2 regions of the Halobacillus sp. ABH2_015 genome follow, and region 2 is predicted to be linked to the other one. Evidence: a T-box and tRNA genes for the amino acid it is inferred to sense, from the RefSeq annotation. Region 2 holds a T-box; the other holds one or more tRNA genes.
The links. A T-box is a leader RNA that pairs with one kind of tRNA and senses whether it is charged. The one in region 2 lies ahead of glyQ (glycine--tRNA ligase subunit alpha), so its partner is inferred to be a tRNA-Gly.
Positions count from the first base shown of each region.

Region 1 (4,200 bases), 150 kb from region 2:
CATCAGCGGTGCTGAAGAAATGTAAAACCCGGCGCTTCAGAAGTGAATCACTTTTGAAGCGCTTTTTACGTTCATGAATAACTACCCGCACGTATGTAATTTGTGTTAAGATGGGCAAGGATAATGATGAAGAAAAAGGAGGTCATCATTGATGCGAAATGATCAACGCGAAGTCAATGAATTAAGAACCGTTACAATAGAAACCGATTATGTGAAACACCCGGAGGGATCTGTACTCATCAGCTTTGGAGATACAAAAGTGATCTGTAATGCCAGCATTGAGGACCGAGTGCCTCCTTTTTTACGTGGTCAGGGCAAAGGCTGGATTACAGCTGAATACGCCATGCTTCCAAGAGCCACGGAATCACGCAACATCCGTGAATCTTCCAAAGGGAAAGTATCCGGCCGGACGATGGAAATCCAACGCCTGATCGGCCGCTCTCTACGCGCGGTCGTCGATCTTGATAAAATCGGAGAACGTACCATCTGGGTCGACTGTGACGTCATCCAGGCCGATGGTGGCACGCGGACCGCTTCCATTACAGGTGCCTTTGTAGCTGTCGTGCTTGCTCTAGGAAAGCTTGTGAACAAAAAATCCATCAAAGAGCTGCCGATCACCGATTACTTGACGGCGATTTCCGTCGGGGTACTGCCGGACGGCAAAGAAGTTCTCGACCTCTGCTACGAAGAAGACAGCCGTGCTGAAGTAGACATGAACGTCATCATGACCGGCAAAGGCGAATTCGTAGAGCTTCAGGGAACAGGAGAAGAAGCAACCTTCTCGATGCAGCAGCTTCAGAAAATGCTTTCTCTTGCAGACGAAGGTGTCCAGGAGCTGATCAAGCTTCAGGAAGAAGCGATCGGAGAGTGGGCAGACGTGATTCGGGCGAAAGCCGGAGCCGCCAAAGCATGAAGGAGCTCTTAATCGCCACAAAGAACGAAGGGAAGATCAAAGAGTTCCGCGAGATGTTTTCCAAATACGGCATCTCCGTCGTTTCCCTTCTCGATCATGACCCTTCCATCGATATTGAAGAAACCGGTACAACGTTTGAGGAGAATGCCGTCATTAAAGCAGAAGCGATGATGAACGCTTTGAACATTCCTGTTGTAGCCGATGACTCCGGTTTAGAGGTCGATGCCCTGAACGGAGAGCCGGGGGTTTATTCCGCCCGCTATGCAGGAATAGAAAAAGATGACGAAAAAAATACAGCTAAACTGCTGAACGAGCTGAACGGAGTGTCCGAAGAAGAACGGACCGCCCGTTTCGTCTGTGCCGTAGCCGTCGCACGACCGGGAGAAGCGACGTTTACGAAGCGTGGAACGTGTGAAGGCCGAATTGCCGGGGAGCCGCAGGGAGAGCAGGGGTTCGGATATGATCCTGTGTTCATCCCAGAAGGCTCCAGCCGGACGATGGCTGAGCACACGTCCGACGAAAAGAACGCCATCAGCCACCGTCATCATGCCATCGTGCAGATCGAAGACTGGCTGAAAACTCAATCCTGAAAGTGGGGATGAAGGATGCCGAAAGTACTCATCATCAGTGACACACACGGACTAACCGACGAAGTAATGGAAATGAAAGAACGTCACAGTGACGTGGCTGCTATGATCCACTGTGGCGACTCCGAGCTCTCCTACGGATCGAAGGAGCTGGAAGGCTTTCATTATGCCAAAGGAAACTGTGACTTCGAACCCGAAATGGAAAACGATCAGGTTTTCACTGTCGGAGACATCACATTCCTCGTCACGCACGGGCATTTGTTTCAAGTGAAATCCACCCTGATGCCCTTATCCTACAGAGCGGAAGAAGCTGGAGCCCAGATCGCCTGCTTCGGACATTCACATATTGCAGGAGCGGAAAAGGTGAAGGACGCCCTCTTCATCAATCCGGGAAGCGCAAGACTTCCACGTGACCGCGAAGAACCGACCTACGCCATTCTGGAGTGGGAGGATCTCGATCACGTCCGCCTGCAGTATTACCATGTGAACGGGCAGAAAATTGACGGTCTCTACATGGAAACAGCAGTAGCAGCAAAGAATTAAAATTCTTTGCTGCAATCTGTTGACATATAAGCGAATCCCTAATATAATAATTCTTGTCCGCTTCAAAAGGACGTTAAAAAATATCTTTTGAAACACACATACATAGCTTTACATGCGAGTGTAGTTTAGTAGTAAAACCTCTGCCACGAGCTGAACTTCTGCCGAATCCACTGCGAGTTGCCCCGACGGACTTTACTTCCTTAAGAAGCTTTCAGAGGAAGGGGCATGCTGCGAAAGATAAACGCGGCTGAAACACATTTACATATGCGGGTGTAGTTTAGTGGTAAAACCTCAGCCTTCCAAGCTGATGATGAGGGTTCGATTCCCTTCACCCGCTCCATACATATTTATTTGTCCCAGTAGCTCAGCTGGATAGAGCAACAGCCTTCTAAGCTGTGGGTCGGGAGTTCGAATCTCTCCTGGGACGCTAAACAAAAAAGACCAATCCTTTGTAGTATAAAGGATTGGTCTTTTTTTGTATTAAGGTATTATTAGATTTTTTAGTATAGAGAACTTCTTCTACAAGCTTTGCTATATTTATTGTATATCCTATCTATGTTGGTTTCATATTTGATATGTTCAAAAACAAACAATAACAAAATTATTCAAAAGAAAACAAAAGTATGTTAAGGTAAAACAAACAAATAAATGGAGGTTTTACTTTGGTTGGAAATTTGTGGGACACTCATAATGTGAATTTTGAAAGCGGTTTATCAAGTTTGGTTTATCGTTCTAACCTTCTAGGAACAGATCGATCGATTGCAAATTGGGGAGGCGGCAATACCTCAACTAAGACTTTTGAAAAGAATTTCCGTGGCGAAGATGTAGAGGTCATGTGGGTCAAGGGTAGTGGTTCTGACTTAGCTACGATGGACTCTACTAATTTTACTGCATTAAAAATGGATGACATACGTCGGCTTTTAGCGGAAGACCATATGACGGACGAGGAAATGGTCCAGTATTTAAGTCATTGTATGATTGATTCAAGTCACCCGCGTTCTTCTATTGAAACTCTCCTGCATGCTTTCTTACCATTCAAACATGTAGATCACACTCATCCTGATGCCATCATCAGTATTGCTTGTGCAGATAATGGGAAGGATATAGCCGAAAAAATCTACGGAGACAGGTTTGTTTGGGTACCCTATATCCGTCCTGGGTTCGATCTCTCTAAGTTGATTGCAGAGAGCGTCAAGAACAATCCGAAAGCGGAATTAGTCATTATGGAGAAGCACGGATTGGTAACTTGGGGGGAAACTTCTGAAGAAAGTTACAATCAAACCATTTCTGTCATACAAGAAGCTGAAAAATATATACAAGAACAGTCCGAGAATCAAGAAATTTTCGGGGGGGCCCAACACACATCCCTTACAGAAAAAGAACGTAGGAATACATTAGCTGAAGTACTTCCTGTGATTCGTGGACTCGTCAGTACTGAAAACAAAATGATTGTTACCAATAATGATTCTGAAGAGGTTTTGAAATTTGTTAACAGTAAAAACGCTCACGACCTTTCACAAGTTGGAGCTGCCTGTCCTGATCACTTAGTACACACGAAAAGGGCTCCATTATTTGTGAGTTGGAATCCTCAAAAAGAGGATACCCACGAATTGATTGAGAGCATCAAGAACGGTGTCGAGTTTTTTAGAGAAGAATATAAGTCCTATTTTGAAAAAAACCAATCAGGAAATGAGACGATGTTTGAACCTGTACCTAGAGTCATACTTATTCCTGGTATTGGAATGATCAATACTGGAAAAGACATTAAAGCTGCAAAAGTAAGTGAATCCTTATACCATCGGGCTATTTCAGTCATGAAAGGGGCGACGATTCTAGGAAACTTTGTATCCCTGAAAGAAGAAGAGGCTTTTGCTGTAGAATATTGGCCGCTAGAGTTATATAAACTGAGTTTGGCACCTGCAGAAGCCGATTTTTCACGTCATATCAGTTTTGTTACTGGTGGAGCAGGTGGTATAGGTAGTTCTACTTGTTATCGTCTAGCATATGAAGGATCGCATATCGTTGTGGCAGATATTAATTGGGAAGGTGCTCAAGAACTTGCTGATAATTTAAACAATCAGTTTGGTAGTGAACGGGCTATTGCTGTGAAAATGGATGTGACGAAGGAAGAAGAAGTGGAAGAGGCTATCATGAAAG
Region 1 is NZ_JBSWUG010000002.1:2,352,560-2,356,759, reverse strand. It holds gene ACXAD6_RS12550 (GerMN domain-containing protein) at 1-25, shown strand, start outside; gene rph (ribonuclease PH) at 152-913, shown strand; gene ACXAD6_RS12540 (XTP/dITP diphosphatase) at 910-1,503, shown strand; gene ACXAD6_RS12535 (metallophosphoesterase) at 1,519-2,043, shown strand; tRNA gene ACXAD6_RS12530 (tRNA-Gly) at 2,310-2,383, shown strand; tRNA gene ACXAD6_RS12525 (tRNA-Arg) at 2,397-2,470, shown strand; gene ACXAD6_RS12520 (bifunctional aldolase/short-chain dehydrogenase) at 2,706-4,200, shown strand, end outside.
Region 1: it encodes a tRNA-Gly, which carries the amino acid that the T-box ahead of glyQ (glycine--tRNA ligase subunit alpha) is inferred to sense. The anticodon was not compared.

Region 2 (4,200 bases):
AATAGGATTTGCCTATGCATGGAGAGGCATCAAACTGGTCTGGACATCGGAGCGAAATTTCCGCATTCATACCGCGGCTGCCATTCTGGCCTTAACAGCAGGCGGAATCCTGCGGTTATCCTTGGTGGAATGGGCTGTTCTTACGGTGACAATCGCTCTGGTCCTGACATTAGAGATGGTTAATTCCGCTATTGAAAAACTGCTGGACCACCTGCATCCGGACCGTCACCCGGCCGTGGGAGCTGTCAAGGACGTGGCGGCAGGTGCCGTACTTACGGCTGCCGGTGGATCTGTGGTCGTAGGTGTTTTCCTGTTCGGGCCGAAGCTCCTTGCTTTATTCATGTAACGGTAGACCTTACGGGATGTTATAATAGAATATAGAAGAACCTAAAGGTTAGATTTTATTGGAGGAACATGTATGACAGAGAATTTCAAATCAGGCTTCATTACGATTGTGGGCCGTCCGAACGTTGGTAAATCCACGTTCATGAACCGCGTAATTGGTGAGAAAATTGCCATCATGAGTGATAAGCCCCAGACAACGAGAAACAAAATCCAGGGTGTCTACACCGATGAAGAATCCCAGATGGTCTTTATCGACACCCCTGGTATTCATAAACCAAAGCACAAACTCGGCGATTTTATGGTGAACACAGCTGAAAATACGCTCAATGAAGTGGATGCCGTCCTGTTTATGATCAATGCAGAAGAAGGATACGGGCGCGGGGATCAGTTCATTATCGATCGTCTCCAACGCGTGAACCAGCCTGTCTTCCTGATCATTAACAAAATCGACCGGGTGCACCCGGACAAGCTGCTGCCGTTGATTGAGCAGTACAAGGACATGTATGATTTTGAAGAAATCATACCGATCTCCGCTCTCGAAGGTAACAACGTCAACCATCTGCTCGGGGTTTTAAAAAGCCATCTGCCGGAAGGTCCGCAGTTTTATCCGGAAGACCAGATTACCGATCACCCGGAGCGGTTTGTCATCAGTGAATTTATCCGTGAAAAGGTGCTTCACCTGACGCGGGAGGAAATTCCGCACTCGATTGCTGTAGTCATCGAAGGGATAAAGCCCAGGGAAGATGCTCCCGGCGTTTATATCCAGGCGGCGATCATCGTGGAACGTAAATCTCAAAAAGGGATCATTATTGGGAAGCAGGGCAGCATGCTGAAGGAAGTCGGCAAGAGAGCCCGTAAGGATATTGAATCCCTGCTCGGCAGTAAAGTGTATCTTGAACTGTGGGTGAAAGTACAGAAAGACTGGCGGAACAAGCAGATTCAACTCAGCGATTTCGGTTACAGGGACGACGAATACTAAAGGTTGGAAAAAATTAAGCCTTATAGATCAGGCCGGGGAAAGCAAGATAAGAATGTAAATGGTATCAGCGAATAAAAGAAAGGCGGTGTTTCTTGTGCTCGACAACCTTTCATGGAACGTTTTCAGGCAGACGGGAAGTGTGGAAACTTACTTGATGATGAAAGAATTTGAGTCGCAGGATCAACAACAGTCTCAGGAACCATTTGCTTCCTCCCCTGATCCCCTGACAACGAATGACCAAAATTCGTAAACGGAGCAGGTGATACACTTGATGGACAAAGTGGAAGGCCTTGTGATCCGTACTAATAATTATGGGGAAACACATAAGATAGTCACGATGATGACAAGGGAGAAAGGGAAAATAGGTGTCATGGCCAGAGGCGCTAAGAAGCCGAAGAGCCGGATGGCATCTGTATCCCAGCCGTTTATTCACGGAATGTATCTCATACAGTCAGGATCCGGACTTGGATCTATGAGCCAGGGGGAAATGTTATCCTCCCTCCGTTCCATCCGCGAGGATATTGTCAAAACAGCCTATGCTTCCTACATTGCAGAGCTGACCGACAAGCTCATAGAAGAAAAACAACCGGATCCTTTTCTTTTTGAACAGCTTCTGCAGACGATGGTGTGGATGAATGAAGATAAAGATCCGAACATCCTCACTATGATGTATGAATTGAAGCTTTTTAAAAAGGCCGGATTTGCGCCGGTGGTTGATCACTGCCTGAACTGCGGCAGTACAGAAGGTCCGTATTCCTTTTCCATGTCCGAAGGCGGTCTTCTCTGCTACCGCTGCAAGCATATCGATCCCGGAGCCTACGGCCTGCCGGATCCGCTTCCAAAGCTGCTGCGTTTATTTTTACATATTGATGTAAAACGACTCGGACAGATTACCATGAAGGAAGAAAATAAAAAGCTGCTCCGTCAGCTGATGGATGAATACTATGACCGTTACGGCGGATATTTTATCAAATCCAAAAAGTTTTTGAAGCAGCTTGATTTATTTTCTGAGTGAGGTTTGACAGCATCCTTGCAACTAGAGTATGATTCTAATATCAAATATACGTACTGCAGTGAAAGAGAGGAGTAGCTGAACCCCGTTCTCCACAAGCGAGCCTGAGCCGGTGAAAGTCAGGCGGGAACCATTCAGTGAAGGCGCTCTGGAGCAGTTTTTTAAAGTGGCTTTTCTACATAGAAGAGCAATTAGGGTGGAACCGCGGAAATCCCGTCCCTATGTCTGATTCAGGCATAGGGGCGGGATTTTCTTTATCCGCTCACTATTAGGAGGAGGAAAAGACTTGAATATTCAAGATATGATTTTAACCCTGCAGAATCACTGGTCCAGCCAGGGGTGTCTGCTCATGCAGGCTTATGATACGGAAAAAGGGGCAGGAACGATGTCTCCGATGACACTGCTTCGAAGCCTTGGTCCGGAACCTTGGAACGTAGCTTATGTAGAACCGTCCCGTCGTCCGGCTGATGGACGCTATGGCCAGAACCCAAACCGTTTGTACCAGCATCATCAGTTCCAGGTCATCATGAAACCATCCCCGGATAACATCCAGGAGCTGTATTTAGAATCCCTGCGTGCCCTTGGCATCGATCCGTTGAAGCATGATATCCGCTTCGTTGAAGATAACTGGGAAAACCCGACACTTGGAGCCGCCGGCCTTGGATGGGAAGTATGGTTGGACGGTATGGAAATCACTCAATTCACGTACTTCCAGCAGATCGGTGGATTGGAAGCGAAGCCGGTTTCAGCGGAAATCACGTACGGACTTGAGCGTCTGGCGTCCTATATCCAGGATAAGGAAAACGTATTTGAACTGGAGTGGACCAATGGCGTGACAGTTGGAGATATCTTCACACAGCCGGAATACGAACATTCCGTTTATACGTTCGAAGCGTCTGATGAAAAGATGCTCTTTGATTTGTTTGGGACCTATGAGAAAGAAGCGGAACGCATCATGGAAGAGGGACTCGTGTTCCCGGCGTATGATTACGTGCTGAAGTGTTCGCATACGTTCAATCTCCTGGACGCTAAGGGCGTCATCAGTGTCACAGAGAGGACGGGGTACATTTCACGGGTCCGGAACCTTGCCCGTAAAATTGCGAAAACCTATGTAGAAGAAAGGGAACGCCTCGGATTCCCAATGTTGAAGAAAGAAGGTGGAGCAGATGAGTAAGACTGTATTATTTGAGCTCGGCCTGGAGGAGCTTCCTGCCCGTTTTATTAATGATGCTCTTGCCCAGTTGAAAGATAAGACAGAGAAGTGGCTGACAGATAACCGGATTCCTTTTGGTGATATTCACGGCTTTGCCACACCGAGAAGACTGGCTGTCCAAATCACAGAAGTTGCTGATAAGCAGCCGGACGTCGAGGAAGAGGCGAAAGGCCCTGCTAAAAAGATTGCCTTGGATGAAGAAGGGAACTGGTCGAAGGCTGCCATTGGATTTACGAAAGGGCAGGGCAGAGACGTTGATGATATTTACTTCAAGGAAATCAAGGGTACAGAATATGTGCACGTGCGTAAGTTCATTGAAGGAAAGGAAACAGCCGCTCTGCTTGAGCAGTTTGGAGAGGTTTTTCTTTCTCTGAATTTTCCAAAGAATATGCGCTGGGGAGCCCGTGACCTCCGTTTTGCCCGCCCGATCCGCTGGATGGTGGCTTTATTCGGGGAGCAGGTGATTCCTTTCCAGATTGAGAACGTTCATACAGACCGCCGGACATTCGGTCATCGTTTCCTTGGATCAGAAACAACCATCACGAGTGCGGATCACTACGAACAGACGCTTTCTGATCAATACGTGATGGCCTCCGTGGAAAAGCGTCAGGACCAAATTGTAACCCAGCTTAAACAGCTGGAAGAGAAACA
Region 2 is NZ_JBSWUG010000002.1:2,199,868-2,204,067, reverse strand. It holds gene ACXAD6_RS11750 (diacylglycerol kinase) at 1-346, shown strand, start outside; gene era (GTPase Era) at 419-1,324, shown strand; gene ACXAD6_RS11740 (YqzL family protein) at 1,419-1,574, shown strand; gene recO (DNA repair protein RecO) at 1,593-2,339, shown strand; T-box leader at 2,389-2,560, shown strand; gene glyQ (glycine--tRNA ligase subunit alpha) at 2,623-3,510, shown strand; gene glyS (glycine--tRNA ligase subunit beta) at 3,503-4,200, shown strand, end outside.